DNA from 3 places in the Bacillus atrophaeus genome. Region 1 is predicted to be linked to each of the others. Evidence: predicted binding sites of a transcription regulator. Region 1 holds the regulator's gene; each other region holds the start of a gene.
The links. Region 1 encodes LexA, which represses DNA repair genes until DNA is damaged. Its sites were predicted from a motif close to CGAACATATGTTCG; they were not measured.

Region 1 (6,648 bases):
ACACTTCGGTTTGATATTGCAACCGGCTGTCTCTTGAAGCAAGTTGGTTACGGTAATCTTCATTCAACACATTAGCCAGCAAATATCGATGAAAAAAGTATTCAAATATACCTACACCAAGTGAGGCGATAAGAGCCGCAAAAAATGGAGAAAAATCACCGCCTGTGCGATTGATGAGAAATACCCAGAGGATAATTAACGACAACCCAAAATCAGCGGCTGTAGCAATAAAATTGCTAGTCCTTGGCAATATAAGCATATCCCCTGTTAGATAAGAGATCAGCCCTAAAACAAATGTGATGAATAATACACTTAAAAAAGATACATGATAGATTCTGTCCAAAATGACATATAAAAGGGAAAGGGTCAAAGTGATTTTTGATACGAGTGCAATTATATGTTTCATTTTACCACCTTACTGATTATTTAATGAAAGCACAAACTTATTTTTTCACTTTTTTTATATCCAAATGAATAGAAAAACTGTCGAGAAAGTCTCAGCAGCTTGAATGAAGAGAGCATCCGAATTTAAATTTGAGGCAAGTCTTTAGCTGTTTCAGCGGCCTGAATATCAACGTTTATCTGTTCGGATAAATTTCTGGGGTGATAAAAGCCCTTTGCAACCATGTAATTGAAAATTTGTTCATGAGTATCAATAGCATCGTGCAAATACTCATGTAATGTATCTCTCACTTCCGGAGAAGCCGTCTCGGTAATGGCTATGGCTATATCTTTAATACCAGTTTTTGCTGAAATTAAAAAATCAGTGGCAATGACCTGTTCTGTCATACTGCCCATTCCGGCAAGCTTTTGAAAAAATTCATTCATATTTGTTCACCTCGCTCAGCCAGTAAGCTTTGCAAACGCTCAACCTGCCGTCTTGTTTTTAACGCATCCTGTTCTAAAATGTCTCTTAATTCTTGATCCTGCACTAAACCGGTCATCGTTGAAGACTTAGTCAAACAAAGGTTTTTAAATACAAGCAATTCATGAAGATCTAAAGTCTCATGAAACCCATTCATATAAGTCATTCCTTTCTAAGAAAAGTTAGACAATCAATATTATTTTGAGCAATGGGGGTGCTGCTTAAAACAGGAACTTTGTGGAATGCATTATTTCTGAAGAGAGAAGGATTATTATCAGAAGAAGCAGCTATTTGTGAGATGTATCAGGTTTAACCGAAACTGAGTGCACGTAGTTCATTAGGCAGATGGGGAAAGGGTGGGAGGAGACAACGAATATCAAAGAAGATCATTCACTGTTTACTTTCAGTAGTGCAAATGCCGAAACAATTATCGTAAAGCTGAAGCAGGCTAATTTGGGGAGATATCGGGGGTTTAATTTTACGCTCACAAGTTCTATGATAGGTGAGTTTATTACATTGAATAAACACTAAAAGAACTAATTAAACTATGTACTAAATTTTCAATTTATTTATTATCATCTCGCCCCAAAATATCATAAAACTTGTCACTTCTCACGAACGAAAAGATGAAACAAATTAGAAATAAATTCGACTACTTATAAACAAGGCTGATGATGAACCCTTGACCAAACGTATTTACTAAGTGGTCTTTCTTACACTTAGGATGGGGCTTGTTCTCAAGTGCCAGGATTTATTTCTCGGCAGAGAGACACCAGAAACTCAGAAAAAGTTTCCTTGAGGAAAAATAATTTGTTGACTTCAACTTAAAAATGTAGGATAATAATGGGTGTAAACATGATGTAATTTTTTCCTCCTTTTCAGGTTCGTTTCTAAGCCAGGGCGAACCTGCTTTTTTTATTTTGCTATGAATAAAACCCCCTTTATATAAAAGAAGGGGGTTTTATCTATGAAAAAAACTGCCGAAATGAAGTTCGGCAGTTTAAAAGTTTCTAATGAACGGTTCTGAATACACCGATCACTTTTCCTAGTATACTGACATTCTGTAAAATAATCGGCTCCATTGTTGGATTTTCCGGCTGCAGCCGCACATGAGTATCTTCTTTATAGAAGCGTTTGACTGTAGCTTCATCGTCCTCCGTCATGGCGACCACGATCTCTCCGTTGTTGGCAGTGCTTTGCTGCTTTACAATGACGTAATCTTTATCGAGAATTCCGGCATCAATCATACTTTCACCCATAATCTCAAGCATAAACACGTGCTCGTCCGGCGGAACCATCCGATCAGGCAGCGGGAAATACTCCTCAATATTCTCTACTGCTGTAATGGGGCTTCCTGCCGTTACTTTTCCGATAACAGGCACATTAACAACTTGGCTTTTCGGAATTTGCACTTCTTCTTCATCTAGTATTTCTATCGCTCTTGGTTTTGTCGGATCACGCCTGATCAGCCCCTTCGTCTCTAAACGAGCCAAATGCCCGTGGACAGTCGAACTGGACGCAAGGCCTACAGCCTCCCCAATCTCCCTTACAGAAGGCGGATATCCTTTTGTTTTTACCTCTGCTTTTATAAAACGGAGGATATCAAGTTGCCTTTTTGATAGCTTCGTCATTTTTCGCACCTCTAACGTCGATTTTAAGTAGATTATAGCATGATTTTCCTTACAGTACAAACATAGGTTCGAAAAAAACAATTGACAGAAACATTTGTTCGTATATACTTGAGTTATAAAAAGCGAACAAACATTCTTATCGGAGGTTGTTTTTATGATTAAAGAATTTATTATTTTTGTCGGCCTGTTCACGGGAGTTTTAAGTGCTGTTATTCTTCTTTTATCATTTACAAACAATGATCAAGAGCAAAATCAATATGTTAAAATAGAAGTCCAATCGGGAGATACGCTTTGGTCGTTGGCTGATCAGGTGTCTGATACGAAAAAGATAAACAAAAAGGATTTTATTGAATGGGTAACGGAGGAAAATAATCTTCAGACTTCTGATATACAGGCGGGAGATGTATTAATGCTTCCCTTAAAAAAGGAACATCCTGCTGCATATCAATTGGCAACTGTTAAATAGAGAGGAAAGATAGCAAGAAATGAAGGCGCTCATTTATGCCCGCGTTAGTACAAACAAAGAACAGCAGCAAACCTCATTAAAGCGGCAGGAGGAGGAGCTTGCAGCGATTGCATCCGAAAATGGCATGGAGGTCGTTAAGGTCATATCCGAAAAAGCCAGCGGGTATGAAATGGACCGGGACGGTGTGTTTGAGATGCTTGATGAATTGAAGAAGTCCCATATTGATGCGATTCTCGTTCAAGATGAGACTAGGCTTGGCAGAGGAAATGCAAAAATCGCCCTTCTCCATTGCATTTATCGGGAAAATGTAAAAATATACACGACAGCGCACAGAGGAGAACTTGAGCTGTCCGAAGCCGATTCTATGGTGCTTGAGATCGTCAGCATTGTGGAAGAATATCAGCGGAAGATACATAATATGAAAATCAAAAGAGGAATGAAACGCGCGGTGAAAAATGGGTTTAAACCGCAAAAAAACCTTAAAAACCAACATGAAAACAGCGGGAAAGACAAAATTGAGGTTCCTATTTCAGAAATTGTACGACTGAGAGCCAATAAGCTGACCTTCGCTGAAATAGCCGCTACATTAAGAGGCTTTGGTTATGAGGTATCAAAAGCAACCGTTCACCGGCGCTTTCAGGAATATATGGAGGACGAAACAGACAAATAATGAGTGAATCGTTTGTAAAACCTCTGCTGATTTAGTAGTATAAAGGCAAAATGGAATAAAGGAGTTTAACATGATTTCAAACGAAAAAATTGCCAGAATCAATGAACTTGCTGCAAAAGCGAAATCAGGCGTTATTACTGATGATGAAAAAGCTGAGCAGAAGAAGCTTCGTGAAGAATACCTCAAAGGATTTCGCTCCTCTATGAAAAACACACTGAAAAGTGTTAAAATCATTGATCCTGAAGGCAACGATGTAACACCAGAAAAACTAAAAAGAGAAAAAAGAAATAACAAGCTGCACTAATATAAAAGGAATACGTCAATATCGTATTCCTTTTTGGTATATACTAACAACGTCAGCGTGTGTAAGCGACATTTTTCAACAAGTTTCTCTCAAATTTAAGCTGAAACAGTTGAGAAAAACGCTTCAGAGATTTATGATGAAGAGGTACAACACATATGGAAGGGGATTTTTATGGATACAATTGAAAAGAAATCAGTTGCTACCATACGCACACTATCTATAGACGCAATTGAAAAAGCAAACTCCGGTCATCCGGGAATGCCTATGGGCGCTGCTCCTATGGCATATACGCTATGGACAAAACTTATGAATGTAAGCCCGAAGAACCCTGGCTGGTTTAATCGTGACCGTTTTGTTTTATCTGCGGGACACGGCTCAATGCTTTTATACAGTATGCTTCATTTAAGCGGGTACGATCTCAGTATTGATGATCTAAAGGGATTCCGCCAATGGGGCAGCAAAACACCTGGACATCCTGAATACGGGCATACAGCAGGTGTTGACGCGACAACAGGGCCGCTCGGACAGGGAATCGGAATGGCAGTTGGGATGGCTATTGCAGAACGCCACTTAGCAGAAACATATAACCGCGATTCATTCAACGTAGTAGATCATTATACATACAGCATTTGCGGTGATGGTGACTTGATGGAGGGTATCTCTTCAGAAGCGGCTTCACTGGCAGGCCATCTTCAGCTGGGGCGTCTGGTCGTACTTTACGATTCTAATGACATCTCGTTAGACGGAGACTTAGACCGCTCATTCTCAGAAAATGTAAAGCAGCGTTTTGAGGCAATGAATTGGGAAGTTCTCTATGTCGAAGACGGTAACAATATCGAAGAATTAACTGCCGCTCTTGAAAAAGCGCGCCAAAATGAAAAAAAACCTACATTAATTGAAGTAAAAACAACCATTGGATTCGGTTCACCTAACCGCGCAGGTACATCAGGTGTTCACGGTGCGCCGCTTGGTTCAGAGGAAAGTAAATTAACTAAAGAAGCTTATGCATGGACATATGAAGAGGACTTCTATGTACCGTCAGAAGTATACGACCATTTTAAACAAACGGTAAAAGAAGCAGGAGAGAAGAAAGAGCAGGAATGGAACGAGCTCTTCGACAAATATAAAGAAATCTACCCTGAACTTGCTGAACAATTAGAGCTTGGCATCAAAGGAGAACTTCCAAAAGATTGGGATAAAGAGGTTCCTGTTTATGAAAAAGGAAGCAGCTTAGCTTCACGCGCATCTTCTGGAGAAGTTTTAAATGGCATTGCAAAACAGATCCCTTATTTTGTAGGAGGATCGGCTGACCTTGCAGGGTCAAATAAAACCAATATTAAAAACGCCGCAGATTATACGGCAGCCGATTATTCAGGCCGTAATTTCTGGTTCGGTGTTCGTGAATTTGCAATGGGTGCCGCATTAAACGGGATGGCGCTTCACGGCGGCCTTCGGGTTTTCGGCGGAACATTCTTTGTGTTCTCTGATTATTTAAGACCGGCAATCCGTCTCGCTTCATTAATGGGGCTTCCGGTAACCTATGTATTCACTCATGACAGCATCGCTGTAGGAGAAGACGGACCGACGCATGAGCCGGTGGAACAGCTTGCTTCTTTACGTGCTCTGCCTAATCTGTCAGTCATCAGACCGGCTGACGGCAATGAAACGGCAGCAGCTTGGAGGCTCGCATTACAAAGCAAGGATCATCCGACGGCCTTGGTGCTCACCCGTCAAAACCTTCCTACTATCGATCAAACTGCTGATGAAGCTTTAGCAGGTGTTGAGAAAGGTGCTTATGTCGTATCTAAAGCACAAAATGATTCACCTGATGCCCTTCTTTTAGCTACAGGTTCTGAAGTAGGACTTGCGATTGAAGCACAGGCTGAATTGGCAAAAGAAAATATCCACGTGTCAGTCGTAAGTATGCCGGCATGGGATCGTTTTGAAAAGCAATCAGACGAATATAAAAATTCCGTACTTCCAGCAGATGTGAAAAAACGTCTTGCTATTGAAATGGGAGCTTCCTTTGGATGGGGTAAATATACAGGACTTGAGGGTGACGTGCTTGGTATTGATCAATTCGGTGCCTCCGCTCCTGGTGAAACCATTATGAAAGAATACGGTTTCTCTGTATCAAACGTAGTTGATCGTGTGAAGAAATTAATAAGCAAATAAGTGTTTGTAAGGGGATGAGTCAAATCATCCTCTTTTTCATGTTTATACGACAAAAATAGTATAATGATTTTAACAGTAATAGACATTTCTTTCTTTTCTTCTTTTGTATAATAGAGAGCATATTAAGGCGCTGAATAAGGGGGATGAGAGAATGGAACGTCATTACTATACCTATTTAATTAAAGATGAGTTTGCCAATCACTATTTTGGACGGGAATCAGTCATGTTTAAGCTTTTTCAAGACTATCATTGGACGAATCTGACACCTCAGCAATATCAAATGACTGAAAGACAAATTCAATATATTACGAAGCCGATCCCGATGTTACATATGCACCAGCGTTTAAAAATGAATTTAAGCAATGTAGATTATACGCAGTTGGATCATATTTATAGATTATCTCTCCCGAAAGCAAAGGGCTATGCAACGTTTATGATGAAAGAACAGATGATTGAGATTGTAGCATCCGGAGATTACGAGTCAGAAACGATTTTCTTTGAAGTCCTTCGAAAAGTGAGCCCTTGTTTTCTCGCAAT
Region 2 (6,648 bases), 210 kb from region 1:
CTCGTTTTGGTGATTTTTTCCTATCCAGATTATGATACAGCAGACAGCGATCAGCAATATAAAAAGAGCCAGCTTACCCCTTTTGTTCAGCTTTCTCCGTCTTCGTTTCGAATCTCTGGTGCGGCTTCTCGAGCTCGTCATTCGTTTTTTCCCCCTAATATAAATTCAATTTGCAGGCACCATATTTTTAGACGAAGTAAGCTTCAAAAAGGTTGTAAAAACTAAAAATAAATATGCTCTTTTATCATTTGATATTTTAGGCGACAGGATTGGTTTATAAACCCTTTGTTTAATCAAACGCCACACCAATAAATAGTTCATCTTGTTCGCATCATTTGAACAGCCAGCCTTCCGTCTGTATGCTTACATTTGACAAACAAAAAAAGGGCAGGAGTTCGCCGCTCCGCCCTTTTTTACATTGGTTTTTATCCTTCAAATTCTAGCTCTTCTTGGGTTTCCTCAGGCTTTTGTGCAACTCCATTGTTATCCAAGCCGTAATGTTCGCGAATTTGCTCTTGAATCATCAGCATGATATCTTTGTTTTCTTTTAAGAACTGCTTTGCATTTTCACGGCCTTGACCAAGGCGCTCTTCTTCGTAAGAGTACCAAGAGCCGCTTTTTTGCACAATATCGAGCTCAGTTCCAAGATCAATGATCTCTCCTTCTTTTGAGATCCCTTCTCCGTACATAATATCAACCTCAGCCGTACGGAACGGCGGAGCCACCTTGTTCTTCACAACTTTGATTCGTGTTTTGTTCCCCATTACGTCGTTGCCTTGCTTCAGCTGTTCGGCACGGCGCACTTCTAACCGTACAGAGGAATAAAATTTCAGCGCACGGCCTCCGGGAGTTGTCTCCGGATTTCCGAACATGACGCCGACCTTTTCACGAATCTGGTTAATGAAAATAGCAATCGTTTTAGACTTATTGATTGCTCCGGAAAGCTTACGAAGCGCCTGAGACATCAAGCGGGCCTGAAGTCCTACGTGTGAGTCCCCCATGTCTCCTTCAATTTCAGCTTTCGGAACGAGAGCTGCCACCGAGTCAATGACAACAATGTCAACAGCGCCGCTTCTGACAAGCGCTTCAGCAATTTCAAGCGCCTGCTCGCCCGTATCAGGCTGAGAAAGTAAAAGCTCTTCAATATTAACGCCAAGCTTTTGCGCGTATACAGGGTCCAATGCATGCTCAGCATCAATAAACGCTGCTTGTCCGCCCTGCTGCTGAACTTCTGCAATGGCATGAAGCGCAACAGTTGTTTTACCGGAGCTTTCCGGTCCGTATACTTCGATAATCCGTCCGCGCGGATACCCGCCTATTCCAAGCGCTGTATCAAGCGCAAGAGAGCCGCTTGGTACGGTTGAAATTCTTGTATCTGTCTTTTCCCCCAATTTCATAATAGAACCTTTGCCAAACTGTTTTTCTATTTGTTTAAGAGCCATATCTAAGGCTGCCTGACGATCACTCATTCTATTTTTTCCTCCTTTAACTTGCCACTACATATACTATACCTTGTTTGCAGACATTTGCCAAGAAAAAAGCGAACGCATATTCGGATTTTTTCTTAACCTGTTGTCTATAAAAATATCATAATGGCCGGAAGAAAACAGGTTTTTCATGGAGGATAATGTGCTAAAACATTATTTTTGTTCTAAGAGTTTCAGGATTAAATGACATCCGTATTTGGCAGCACGCTTTCTGACGCCTGTTCTGGAGCCTGCAAAGTTAAATTCATGAACCTCTTCTTTTCCGTCCGCGAAAATGCCGATAAAGACATGTCCCGGGGCATGGCCCTCTTGCCCTTCAGGACCGGCCACGCCGGTAAAACTGATTCCAATGTCACTGCCCGTCAGCCGTTTAATCCCCGAGGCAAGCTCTCCCGCGCATTCTTTGCTGACTGCTCCGAACTGCTGCAGGGTGTCAGGCTTTACCCCCAAGGTGTGCTGCTTCATCTCATTTGAATAGCAAACAACGCCGCCGGCAAACAATTGCGAAGCACCGCTTAAATCAGTCAGCCATTCAGCGAACAGACCGCCTGTAAAGCTCTCTGCTGAAGAAAGAGTCATTCCTTTTTCCTTGCACGCTTTTGAAAGCTCTTTAACAAGAGATGTATCATCATAGCCGTAGAAAAACTCTCCGACACGGTCTAAAATCACGGCTTCAGTCTCTTTTAGCAGCCGCTCGGTTTCCGATTCATCCGCATGCTTTGCAGTGAGGCGCAGCGTCACTTCTCCGTCCGCAGCCAAAGGAGCAATTGTCGGATTGGTCTGTGCATCAATAATATCTTCTAAATCAGCTTCCAGCTGGGACTCGCCGATTCCAAAAAAACGGAGAACGGTTGAAACGATTTTTTCATTTGATCCGAGTTTTTCTAGAAGAAGCGGCTTGGCCTCGTTTTCAAACATAGGGTGCAGTTCGCTCGGCGGCCCGGGAAGCAGCATATAAAGACGGGCTTCGTGCTCTGTCAGCATCCCCGGCGCCATGCCGAATTTATTGGCCAATACGTCTGAGCCTTCAATCACAAGCGCCTGTTTACGGTTATTCGGTGACATCGTACGCTTTGTTTTCTTGAAATAATCTTCAATTGATTGAAAAGCCTCATCATCAAGAACGAGCGGCCGGCCCAGCACATTTGCGATTGTTTCTTTTGTTAAATCATCCTTCGTCGGTCCGAGCCCCCCTGAAAAAATGATAAAATCAGAACGTTCTTCAGCAATGCGGATGACTTGCTTCAGCCGCTCAGGGTTGTCTCCGACAGCTGTATGATAAAACACATTAATGCCGATCTCGGCAAGTCCTTTACTGATAAATTGAGCATTTGTATTGGTGATCTGGCCGAGTAAAAGCTCTGAACCGACTGCAATAATTTCTGCTTTTTTTCCTAACTCCATCATGTTTGTCCTTCTTTCTTAGTTAGATGTTTTTAACGCTTCCCAGTTTTTCGCGAAATATTCCCATCCGGATACGACCGTAAAGAATACAGCTACCCATAACGCAAGGTCGCCAAACGGAAATGACACAAGCTCAAACGGCAGATTATGAAGAAGCAGTGCAGAAACAGCAATGATCTGAGCCCATGTTTTGACCTTCCCCAGCATGTTGGCGGCTACAACTTCCCCTGTTCCCGCCAAGACGAGCCGTAAACCCGTCACGGCAAACTCCCGGCTGATAATGACGATTACCATCCACGCAGGAGCAAGCTCAAGCTGAACGAGAATAATTAAAGCAGCCGATACGAGCAGCTTATCAGCCAGCGGATCAAGAAATTTTCCAAAGTTCGTTACAAGGTTTAATTTACGGGCGTAATATCCGTCCACCCAGTCTGTCGTAGATGCAATAATAAATAAAATAGCTCCGACCAGATGTGCGACCGGAATCGACTCATCTCCGAGATCAAGATGCCCCCACTCAAACGGCGCCAGCATGATAATCATGAAAATGGGGATTAAAGCGATTCTTGAAAGTGTAATTTTATTCGGTAAGTTAAACATATTGCCCCTCCAATTTATATACTCGGACGCGAAGAAAAGTCATCTGCTGATTAAGATGACTTTTCTTCCTTTTTATTTACAATCGTAATCGTTTGCGCCATCACGTCTTTAGGATCAAGTTCATATGAAAGAACCTCTCCGTTGATTTTGATTTTCAGGTTAGGTGCATACCCGGTACGAATATCCACTTGTTTTTGATCAGTTATGTCTTTTTTATAGGTCTCGCCTTTTTTCAATGTTCCCTCTTTCAGAGAACTGCTGTTTTCATCACGCACACGGATCCATGCGCTGTCTGAAGCATCCAGCTCAAGCTCGATCTTATCTGCGCCGGAGACTTCGTATGTTGTTGCTGAACCTTCAGTGCCGGTGGCTTTTATGCTGAGCTTGCCGCTGTCACTTTTCTTTTCGTCGTCTTTTTTAGCGCTTGATGTTTTCGTATCTTTTTTACTGTCTGTTTCACTGCTGCTTTTTTTGTTATCTTTCAGCGTTGAATCCTTTGGAATTTCATATTTGCTTTCGCTTTGCGTGACCGCTTTTTTAGATGCAGCATCACTTTGGTCATTACTTTTGTTCATCGTAAGCTGGACAACCACATAAATAATCGCAATAACAACAAGGACTCCTGCGATTACAAGGATTGTCGGCAAGACTTCCAGCGCTTTAGAGGCGGGCTTTGGCAGCTCTCTCTGCGATTTCATGCCGGAAAGCTTTTCAGAAACATCATCATGATACGTGTTCGGAATGTCTTTTTTAAACTCTTCAAACAATTGATCTGAATCGAGCCCGACGGCTTCGGCATATTGCTTGATAAAAGCTCTTACATAAAAACTTCCCGGAATAATGTCATAGTTTCCTTCCTCCAGAGCGGTTAAATATCTTTTCTGAATTTTAGTCGCCGCTTGGAGATCATCCAATGACATTGCTTTTTCCTCTCTGGCTTCTTTCAGCCGGATTCCTAGTTCAGTCACAACAAACACCTTCCAATATTAAAAATCAAAGCTTGAAAACCCGGATTGATCAAACATTTGGGGTTCTTCTGCATGTTCATATGTAATAACCTCGTCAGGTTCATTCCTGAGTTCAATGATGTAATCAAAGTCATCAAGTGTGTATTCAGTATTTTGGACGAATATATCCGGATGTTCCACTACCTTTGTCGCAGGCAGCCTCATGATTTCACTGACAAGCTGAAGATGGCGCTCAGATCCTCTTCTCGTTGACACGATGCCATCTATGATAAACACATTTTCAGTGCTGTACTCGTCGGCAATCAGCTGGCTTCTGATCGTCTGTTTCAGAAGTGTGGATGACACAAACAGCCACCTTTTGCTCGCGCACACGCTGGACGCCACGATTGATTCGGTTTTTCCCACGCGCGGCATACCCCGGATTCCTACTAGCTTATGACCTTCTTTTTTGAACAGTTCAGCCATAAAATCGACGAGAAGGCCCAGCTCGTCCCTTTCAAAACGGAATGTTTTTTTATCATCAGCATCTCTTTGGATATATCGCCCGTGGCGAACAGCTAGACGGTCGCGAAGCCTCGGTTCTCTAAGCTTCGTCACCTTAATTGTTTCCATCGTTTTTAATATTGATTCTAAACGTTTAATTTGATCTATATGGCGGCACCTGAGCAGCATTCCCCTTCTGGAAAGATCGACGCCGTTAATCGTGACAATGTTAATTGAAAGCATCCCGAGCAGAGATGAAATATCCCCGAGCAGTCCGGGGCGGTTGACTTGAATTTCATATTCAAAATACCATTCGAGCTTTGCCAAATGATATACCCCCTTCATTGTGGCAAATTTTTACCTTCCTTTATCATAAAGCATTTTTCCCTATTTAGAAAGAAGAATGTTGCTCTGAACAGGAAAACATAAAAAAGAGAGGAAAAATCCTCTCTCTCACTAGTGAGTGCTGTTATTTTCGACAAGCTTAACCATTACATTCGCAATGGCGTGCTGTTCATCTTTCGATGCAACGCTCCAAAGATCCGCAAGCACTTTTTCCTGATGGTTCTTAGAATCAACTTCGTTAGCCAAGTAGCCGCCGATCTCATAAGCAAGATCTGTGATGGTTTCTTCACTCATCCCTTTATCCTGCGCATAGTTCAGACGGTCACCTAAGAAATTCTTCCAGTTATCCCAGTTATCTAGTACTGACATTTAGGCTTCCTCCATTTCTTCTTGAAGTTACAAAATTATTGTGTCCTTCCCGCCGTAAACTATACATATTTTATTTTCGCTCAGCAGTGCCAGCCGCCATTGACGGACAAAATTTGACCGGTGATATAGGAAGCTTTGTCAGAGAGAAGAAAAGCAACCGCATCGGCAATTTCTTGGGCGCCTGCAAGCCGGCCCATCGGAATATCTTCAGCTATTGCTTCTTTTTCTTCCGGGCTGAATTGGTTCATCATGCCCGTATCCACCGCGCCCGGCGCCACTGCATTTACGCGGATCCCGCTAGGCGCCAGTTCCTTTGCAAGCCCTTTGACAAAAGAATTTTGCGCGCCCTTCGCCATGCTGTACAGCACTTCGCAAGAAGCACCTGTTTCCCCCCAGATAGAACTGACAGCCACAATGGCACCGGTTTTCTTTTTGATCATGCCGGGCAGAAGGTTTCTTGTCAGGATGAACGGGCTCGCTATATGCAGCTGCACCATGTCCTGAACTGTGCTGTTATCCACGTCTGTAATAAGTCCAAAATGGCTTTTTCCGCTGTTCAGCACGATCGCGTCAATTGGCTGTTGGATAGAATCGGTCAAAGCTGCCGCGCCGCTTGGTTCTGATAAATCACTTTGCAAAACCTCGGCATGAATTCCGTATGTTTCTGTAAGTCTATTGGCAAGGCGTCCGGCCGCTTGTTCATTGCGGTTATAATGCAGCAAGAGATCGTACCCCTTGGCTGCAAGCGTTTCGCTTATTTTTTCCCCGATGCCTCCGCTCGCACCTGTTACAAGCGCGGTTTGATTCATATGTCTTCCTTCTTTCCCGCAAAAAACACCCCTCACACTCGGAGGGATGTTTGTTTTTATGATTTAGGTACAACCTTGCAAACCGTGATTCGGTCTGCGTCTATCTCCTCTTGAATCACCTGTTTCACATCCTCAAGCGTAATTTGCTCAAGGACAGTCACGACATCAAATAAACTCATATCT
Region 3 (6,648 bases), 170 kb from region 1:
GAAGATTCCCATAGTTCAACAGTTTATAGATGCCAATTGCTTAACGGGGAAAATATCTTTTTAAAGATACCTTACACAAAATTGAAGTGTCATCGAGAGTTGGAAGCCTATGAAATCTTAAAAAATAGAGTTTCCATCCCTAAAATGTTGGATTATTGGTCTGGTGATGAGGAGTGTCCTGGTGCGTTTTTATTATCAGAATTAAAAGGGCAACCGCTAACATATAAGGCTTTGCCAACAGTAGCTTTTCAGGTTGGTGTCCTTCATGCCTCTATGCATCAAATTCATCCGCCTATTACGTCACAGTTAACCGGCATACAAAATGAATTTCCGGACTGGTCTAATTTTGTGGAACGTCAATTTTATAGTTTTGCCGAGGATGTAAAGGAAGTTTTGGATGAAAGTTTATACAAACAAGCCATTGAAAAGTTCGAAAATATGAAACTACAGCTTCCTCCTTCAGATGGCCCGGGCTTTATACATATGGATTTTCGTCCAGCGAATATAATTGTTGACGAAGATAAAGTTTCAGGCATGATAGATTTTGAAAGTGTACGATTTGGTTCAACGGAAATCGATTTTACAAAACTGTATCGTGATTTTTTATGCTTCGATTTGACCCTGTATCAGTCCTATCAAGAAGGCTACAACACCATAAGACCATTAATTGATTTAGAAGTTGTGTTGCCTTTTTATCAATTTACAGATGCTTTTAATAGTATTGGCTGGTGTAAACGTCGTGGAATTGAAAAGAACGCTTCATTTCTTGAGAAGAATTTTTCAATCCTAAAAAAAATGTTACTATAAGCCACAAACGGGCGCTTTAATGGAGTAACGAAAAAGTCCATAACCGCATTTTTCTGATGTTCCTTTCCTTACTTAGGGGGAGCATCTTTTGATTTTGTAACAGTTTTAATAAAACATTTGTTGTTAAATGATTTAATCCAACAAAGACTAGCAGAAGATTATTACAACATGTGCTGTAAAAGCTTTATAGGTTTTTAAATACGGGCGATCTCTTACAAAGGTGGGAAAGCCCCGTATGGCATCAGTCCGTACCGGACTGCAGGGAGGATAAGGAGTTGACTGATTCACTTCACCAAGACCCTCTTGGTGTGTGAAAAGTTCAAATGCAGGTTCTTTTTTATTTCAAATCCTAAACAATTTATTTGTAATATTTCCAAAGTGGATTCCCCCATTCGGAGTCCGTTTTATTTATATCATGACAATAAAACAATAAGTAGGCGGACTGATTAAAAGAAATAGGGACTTTTCTAGCATGCCATTTTCAAAAAGCCTATTGCGGCATGACGAAAATTTACCGAAAAACACTTTTTATATTATTCCAAATATTTCAAATGTCTGTTATATTGTTTAATAATTCGAAACATTTCAGAAAAGAGGGGATATAAATGGGTACGATCGCACACGAGGTAGTCGCTAATACTTTGAATGAACTTCATGTAGCAATTAAGAAATGTGAGATAGATTTAGCAGAGCAACTTCTTAAGAAAGCCAAGGATTCCTTGAAGCACATGGAGGAAGACGATAAGGTTATCATATATTATCAGCTTTTAGAATCTAGATACCAAATGATGCTTTTTAAAAACAAAGGTAAGGGTCTACCTCCAAATGACTGGAAGGTGAAGAAGCGTGAGATACAAGGTTATAACATAGATTACTTGATCGATTACTATTTTTACCTCTACGAAGCCGAGTATATGTCTTATGTGAAGAACTATGAGCGAGCTATCAGTTTACTTAAGATTGCTGAGAAGAAGCTTTCTAAAATTGATAGCGATATTGAAGCAGCAGAGTTTTACATGAAAACTGCTTCGCTGTATGTGACTCTCCATCAAAGTGCAGTCTCGCTTGGTTATGTCAATGAGGCAATCAATATATACAGTCAGCATGAAGATTACAAACGACACCTTGCAACCTCTTATGTCATTAAAGCTACGAATTATATGCATTTAGGAAAATTCAAAGAATCAGAGGAATACTTTCTTACCACAATTAAGACTGCCAAGGAACTTAAAGATGAGTTTTATGAAGCAATGCAATATCACAACATCAGTATTCTTTATTCCAATTTTGATAAATCTCAAGAATGTATAAATGCAATTAAGAAAGCTGTTAGATGCAATGAATGGCGTGAATCAGCTTACTACATTAACTCCATTTATATGATCGTACGAGAAAGGTTTAAAATAGGCGACAAGGATAACGCCATGTATTATCTTAAAAAAGGGCAAGAAGAACTTAAGTTTAGATCGAATAAAATATACGAAACCAAAATAAATATTATTTATGAACTATATTGCAAAGGGGTAGATGAAAGCATTGACAAATGCAGGGAAAAAGTACAATACTTAGAAGAGAAAGGCGACTTAGATGGAGTAAACGACCTTTCCTTGATCATCTCAAGGCATTATGAGAAGGGTGAACATTACAGAGAGGCTTTGGAATTTGCTTATAAAGCAATCGAAGTCAAAGAGAAAATGAGGAAACTGGAGGGAATTTGATGAAGAAGTTTATCCTTGGCTCAGTCTTAGCGGTAACATTCTTTGGATTATCTTTAAGTCTTGCTACACACGCTAACAGCAGTACAGCAGCATCTGGCGATATGCAGGTCGCAGAGCTTCCGGTAGGGATCTAAGTATAAAAGTGGAGTTAGTAAAAAATGGTTCATGCTGTTGAGTAAATCTCGACAGCCTTTATTTATTTTGAAAAATAATTTGATACAATTAGTCTTAAGAAATAAACAACAGTTATAGGAATACATGTTAAAGGTAAAGCTGGACAAGGAAGCTATTCCTAAGCGAATGAATATAGAATGAGAACACAAAATGAGGCTTGGATGGCTTCATTTTTTTGTGTCTAGGAAAAGAAATTTTTAAAAAAACAAACGATTTTCCGTGATTTTGAGTAGAATTCAGGACTTTAGCCGTTGTTTACAGATAGCTTCTTATTACATGGTTATGGCGAATAATCAGGAGTATAAAAAGCTGTTTATCCAAAAAACATGACGTTTGGTCAATTTTTGCGAAACAGAAGGTTCCGTAAATCATCGCGGTTTTTCTGTCTTTTTGTAATTTAGTCATATACTATCATTTGGAAATTAAGGTATTTAATGAAAGATAAGAGTGTGGTAGGGTTGCGTTAGGAGGTGGTATGTTCTTAAGAGTCTTCTAACTCAGAATGTTGCAATGGCTTTTGGTCTAATTGCTATTGAGAGGAGGAGGTAAATTATTAATTCCTTTGAAGAATAGGATAAATTAATCAATAGGTTGCTTTGTTGTCTTAAACATTTAGGAAGAAATTTGAAACAAAATGAAAAGGGTTTTACAACAAAAAATAGAAGATATATAAGGAGTGTGTCTATATGAAAAAGCTGATTCTATCATTAGTGTTAGCGATTGTATCTCTTGCAGGTTTTAATATGACAACTGCGCATGCAGCATCGTTAAATTCAGCTAAAGAACTCACTAAGCAATTCGTTGCTCAACCTGATTCATGGGATACATTTAACGATGACGAGAAACAAAAGATAATAGAGTTTACTAAGGAACCATCGAAAAAAATCGAACAAAATATCCAGAATAAACTTAAAACAAAGAAAATTAAAATGGAGTCAAAAGAAGCAAGCAGTATTGTTGAAAGTTATGTTAAGACACTAAATGAAGACGATCAGTTAGCATACGTTTCTTCCTTGATTCCTGTTACATTTGAGGAAAATAAAGGCGATGCGGATTTTCAACCTCAAAAAACTGGTAGTAACTGGTTTAGATATGCCATGGTGGGGAAAAATGTTTATGGCAAAAAGCAATTTGAATTTTGGACATACAACGATTGGACTTACAATTGGGTTAAAATTTTATCAATAGCACCTAAAGAAGGACATAAGATTTACTCTGGCGGGTGGTCTTATGTAAACAAATCCGTAGAGGCACATTACGAAACCAATAAGTATGATTATTTTAGAAATATTGAAGGGCACTTCGAATTAAGAGTGGTTAACAGGTGGCAAAAAGCAACTGTACACTTAGATACAAAGATTCGTGCAAATGGAACTAAAAAGCATAGTGGAGACATTCAATGGAGTTGGACAAACTAATTTAAGGAATAATTTAAAAAGATGTTCATAAAGTTTTATGGGCATCTTTTTTTAAAAAGGGAGGTTACAGAATAACATGTTAAGCGTTTTAATTCCTAATTTGTTCATATTAGCTGCTATAGTTCTATTTTTATATTATATGTTTAGCTTGATAAAGGAGAATAAAATTAATCGTAAACAAAACGAAGAATCTCAGCATTTGCTTAGAGAAATATTAAAAGAAATAAAAAATAAAGATTCAAAACATCAATGATAAACTAACAGATTTTAATGAGTATCATAACTATGCAATTATTAAAGATTATCGCGTTAAGATATGCAAAAAGAACTTGATTAAATCAGGTTCTTTTTTTGATAATAACTTCCACACACTTGTTAATCACTTGTAAATTTAGTCTTTGATTGTTACTTTCCAACATTTACATCGAACGATTGTTCTGATTTATATTGAATAAAGAACGTTTGTTCTGTTGATATTAGATCAATAAAGGAGTGATTCAAATTGCTTAGAGATCGAGGGACAATCAAATGGACATCAATGATGCTCCCAGAACATTTAACACAGCTTAAACAAGACTTACTTGATGTATCAAAAATTGAAAAGCCATCATTAGATAATCAACAAATTGAGGAGATGGATATTCTCGTCTCTGAAGCAATGGCACTGAATAAAGAGTTAAAATTTCAACTTTATGAAGATGGGTATGTTAATGAAATGACCGGAAGAGTTCAGTACCTTAACTACGAACAAAAAAAGCTACATGTGAAAGATCAGAACGACCTTAAAATTTACATCACCATGAATGACATCATAGGAGTTGCGTACAATGATTGATTACTCACAATTTCCACGTAAAAATATTCTCTGTGTTGATATGAAGTCGTTTTATGCTTCAGTATCAGCCGTAACTATGGGATTAAATCCAATGACATGCTACTTGGCTGTAGTAGGAAATACGGAGAGACAGGGAAGTGTAGTTTTAGCTGCATCTCCTGCGCTTAAAAAAGATTTTGGAATAAAAACAGGGTCGAGACTATTTGAGATACCTGAAGATCCAAGAATACATATTGTAAATCCGCAAATGAAGCTTTTCATCAGAGTTTCAACTGAGATTACAAAGCTGTTTTACAGATTTGTTCCCGAAAAATGTGTTCACACGTATTCAATTGATGAATCTTTTTTAGATGCAGGAAAAGAAAATCCTGAAGAAATGGCGAAAGCAATACAAAGCAGCATGTGGAGAGAGTTCGGTCTTATGTGCACAGTAGGTATTGGTGACAATATGTTGCTAAGTAAGTTAGCTCTTGATCTAGAGAGCAAGAAAACGAAGAATGGGATTGCACGATGGAGATATGAAGACGTTCCAAATAAGCTGTGGAAGGTTCATCCGTTATCTGAAATGTGGGGAATAGGAGGGAGGATGGAGAGGAATCTAAATCGAATGGGAATATCTACTGTTGGCCAATTGGCTAAATTCCCTTTAGAGCTACTTGAAAAGAAATTCGGAATTATGGGCAATCAGCTTTTTTATCATGCACATGGAATCGATTTATCAGAAATTGGTGCTCCTTTGATGCAAGGTCAGATTAGTTTTGGTAAGAGTCAGATTTTACTGAGAGATTATACAAAGAGAGAAGAGATTAAAGCTGTTCTTTTGGAGATATGTGAGGAAGTCGCAAGAAGAGCGCGGACGCATAATAAAGTAGGGCGTACCATCAGCTTAGGAATCGGTTACAGCAAAGACGAGTTTGGCGGGGGTTTTCACAAGCAAAAACAATTGACGGCTCTACAAATATCACCATGGATATTTATCGATATTGCTTGATGCTGTTTGATAAGTTCTATACAGGCAGAACAGTGAGAAGCATTTCAGTTACTTTATCCAATATTGAGGAGGATGTTAATCAGCAGTTAAGCCTGTTTGAAAAAGACAATGAAAAGAGAAGAAAGCTTGGATTCGTTATGGATGGAATTAGAATCAAATACGGATCAAAAGCTATTCTGAGAGCAGTTTCTTATACACCTGCAGGAACTGCGCTTCACAGAGCTGGGCTTACTGGTGGACACAAATCATAATAAATAAGCACATGGTTAATTCCATATTTTAGTTGATTGCAGACATTCTCAGATTTTCAAATGGAATTGCTCAAAACCTTATATAGAAGGAATGGGTCTTTCATTAATGATGTCTATCATGAAGTTGCAGAAAGATTAAGTTTAACACCAGAACAAAGAGCAATATTGGTAAACTCAAAAGCAGAAAAAAGATACGAATGCTATATTCGAGCGGTAAGGTTATATCTGACTAAAAAACAGTTGGTCGATGGGGAAAAATTACAGATTCAAGGCAAGGAAAAGATAAAATGGAGAATCACTAAATCTGGATTCGATTACATGAAACAAATAAATAAAAGTTGAGATTGAAGCGTTCAACATCTTAAATGTGATTCCATAATATGTTAGAATTTTCCAGGGGTGCGTTTACTGTGACTCTTACTCAGGTGTGATGCTAGGAGCCTAACCCTTCAGG

Region 2: the regulator LexA is predicted to act here: its motif matches at 1,542-1,555, upstream of recA (recombinase RecA).
Region 3: the regulator LexA is predicted to act here: its motif matches at 4,543-4,556, upstream of AAHT65_RS17320 (YolD-like family protein).

What each region holds. Positions count from the first base shown of each region.
Region 1 is NZ_CP154443.1:3,327,704-3,334,351, forward strand. It holds gene AAHT65_RS16760 (YndM family protein) at 1-406, opposite strand, end outside; gene AAHT65_RS16765 (spore coat protein) at 529-828, opposite strand; gene AAHT65_RS16770 (hypothetical protein) at 825-1,022, opposite strand; gene lexA (transcriptional repressor LexA) at 1,876-2,496, opposite strand; gene yneA (cell division suppressor protein YneA) at 2,651-2,962, shown strand; gene AAHT65_RS16785 (YneB family resolvase-like protein) at 2,982-3,632, shown strand; gene AAHT65_RS16790 (DUF896 domain-containing protein) at 3,703-3,936, shown strand; gene tkt (transketolase) at 4,108-6,111, shown strand; gene sirA (sporulation inhibitor of replication protein SirA) at 6,263-6,648, shown strand, end outside.
Region 2 is NZ_CP154443.1:3,113,705-3,120,352, reverse strand. It holds gene AAHT65_RS15900 (serine hydrolase domain-containing protein) at 1-141, opposite strand, end outside; gene recA (recombinase RecA) at 426-1,469, opposite strand; gene AAHT65_RS15890 (competence/damage-inducible protein A) at 1,641-2,891, opposite strand; gene pgsA (CDP-diacylglycerol--glycerol-3-phosphate 3-phosphatidyltransferase) at 2,910-3,491, opposite strand; gene rodZ (cell shape determination protein RodZ) at 3,542-4,459, opposite strand; gene AAHT65_RS15875 (DUF3388 domain-containing protein) at 4,478-5,269, opposite strand; gene AAHT65_RS15870 (DUF3243 domain-containing protein) at 5,399-5,656, opposite strand; gene ymfI (elongation factor P 5-aminopentanone reductase) at 5,737-6,465, opposite strand; gene yfmH (EF-P 5-aminopentanol modification-associated protein YfmH) at 6,522-6,648, opposite strand, start outside.
Region 3 is NZ_CP154443.1:3,494,671-3,501,318, reverse strand. It holds gene AAHT65_RS17345 (aminoglycoside phosphotransferase family protein) at 1-807, shown strand, start outside; gene AAHT65_RS17340 (RapH N-terminal domain-containing protein) at 1,413-2,525, shown strand; gene AAHT65_RS17335 (hypothetical protein) at 2,525-2,659, shown strand; gene AAHT65_RS17330 (hypothetical protein) at 3,386-4,117, shown strand; gene AAHT65_RS17325 (hypothetical protein) at 4,194-4,370, shown strand; gene AAHT65_RS17320 (YolD-like family protein) at 4,620-4,952, shown strand; partial or broken gene AAHT65_RS17315 (DNA polymerase thumb domain-containing protein) at 4,945-6,194, shown strand; gene AAHT65_RS21705 (winged helix-turn-helix domain-containing protein) at 6,231-6,536, shown strand.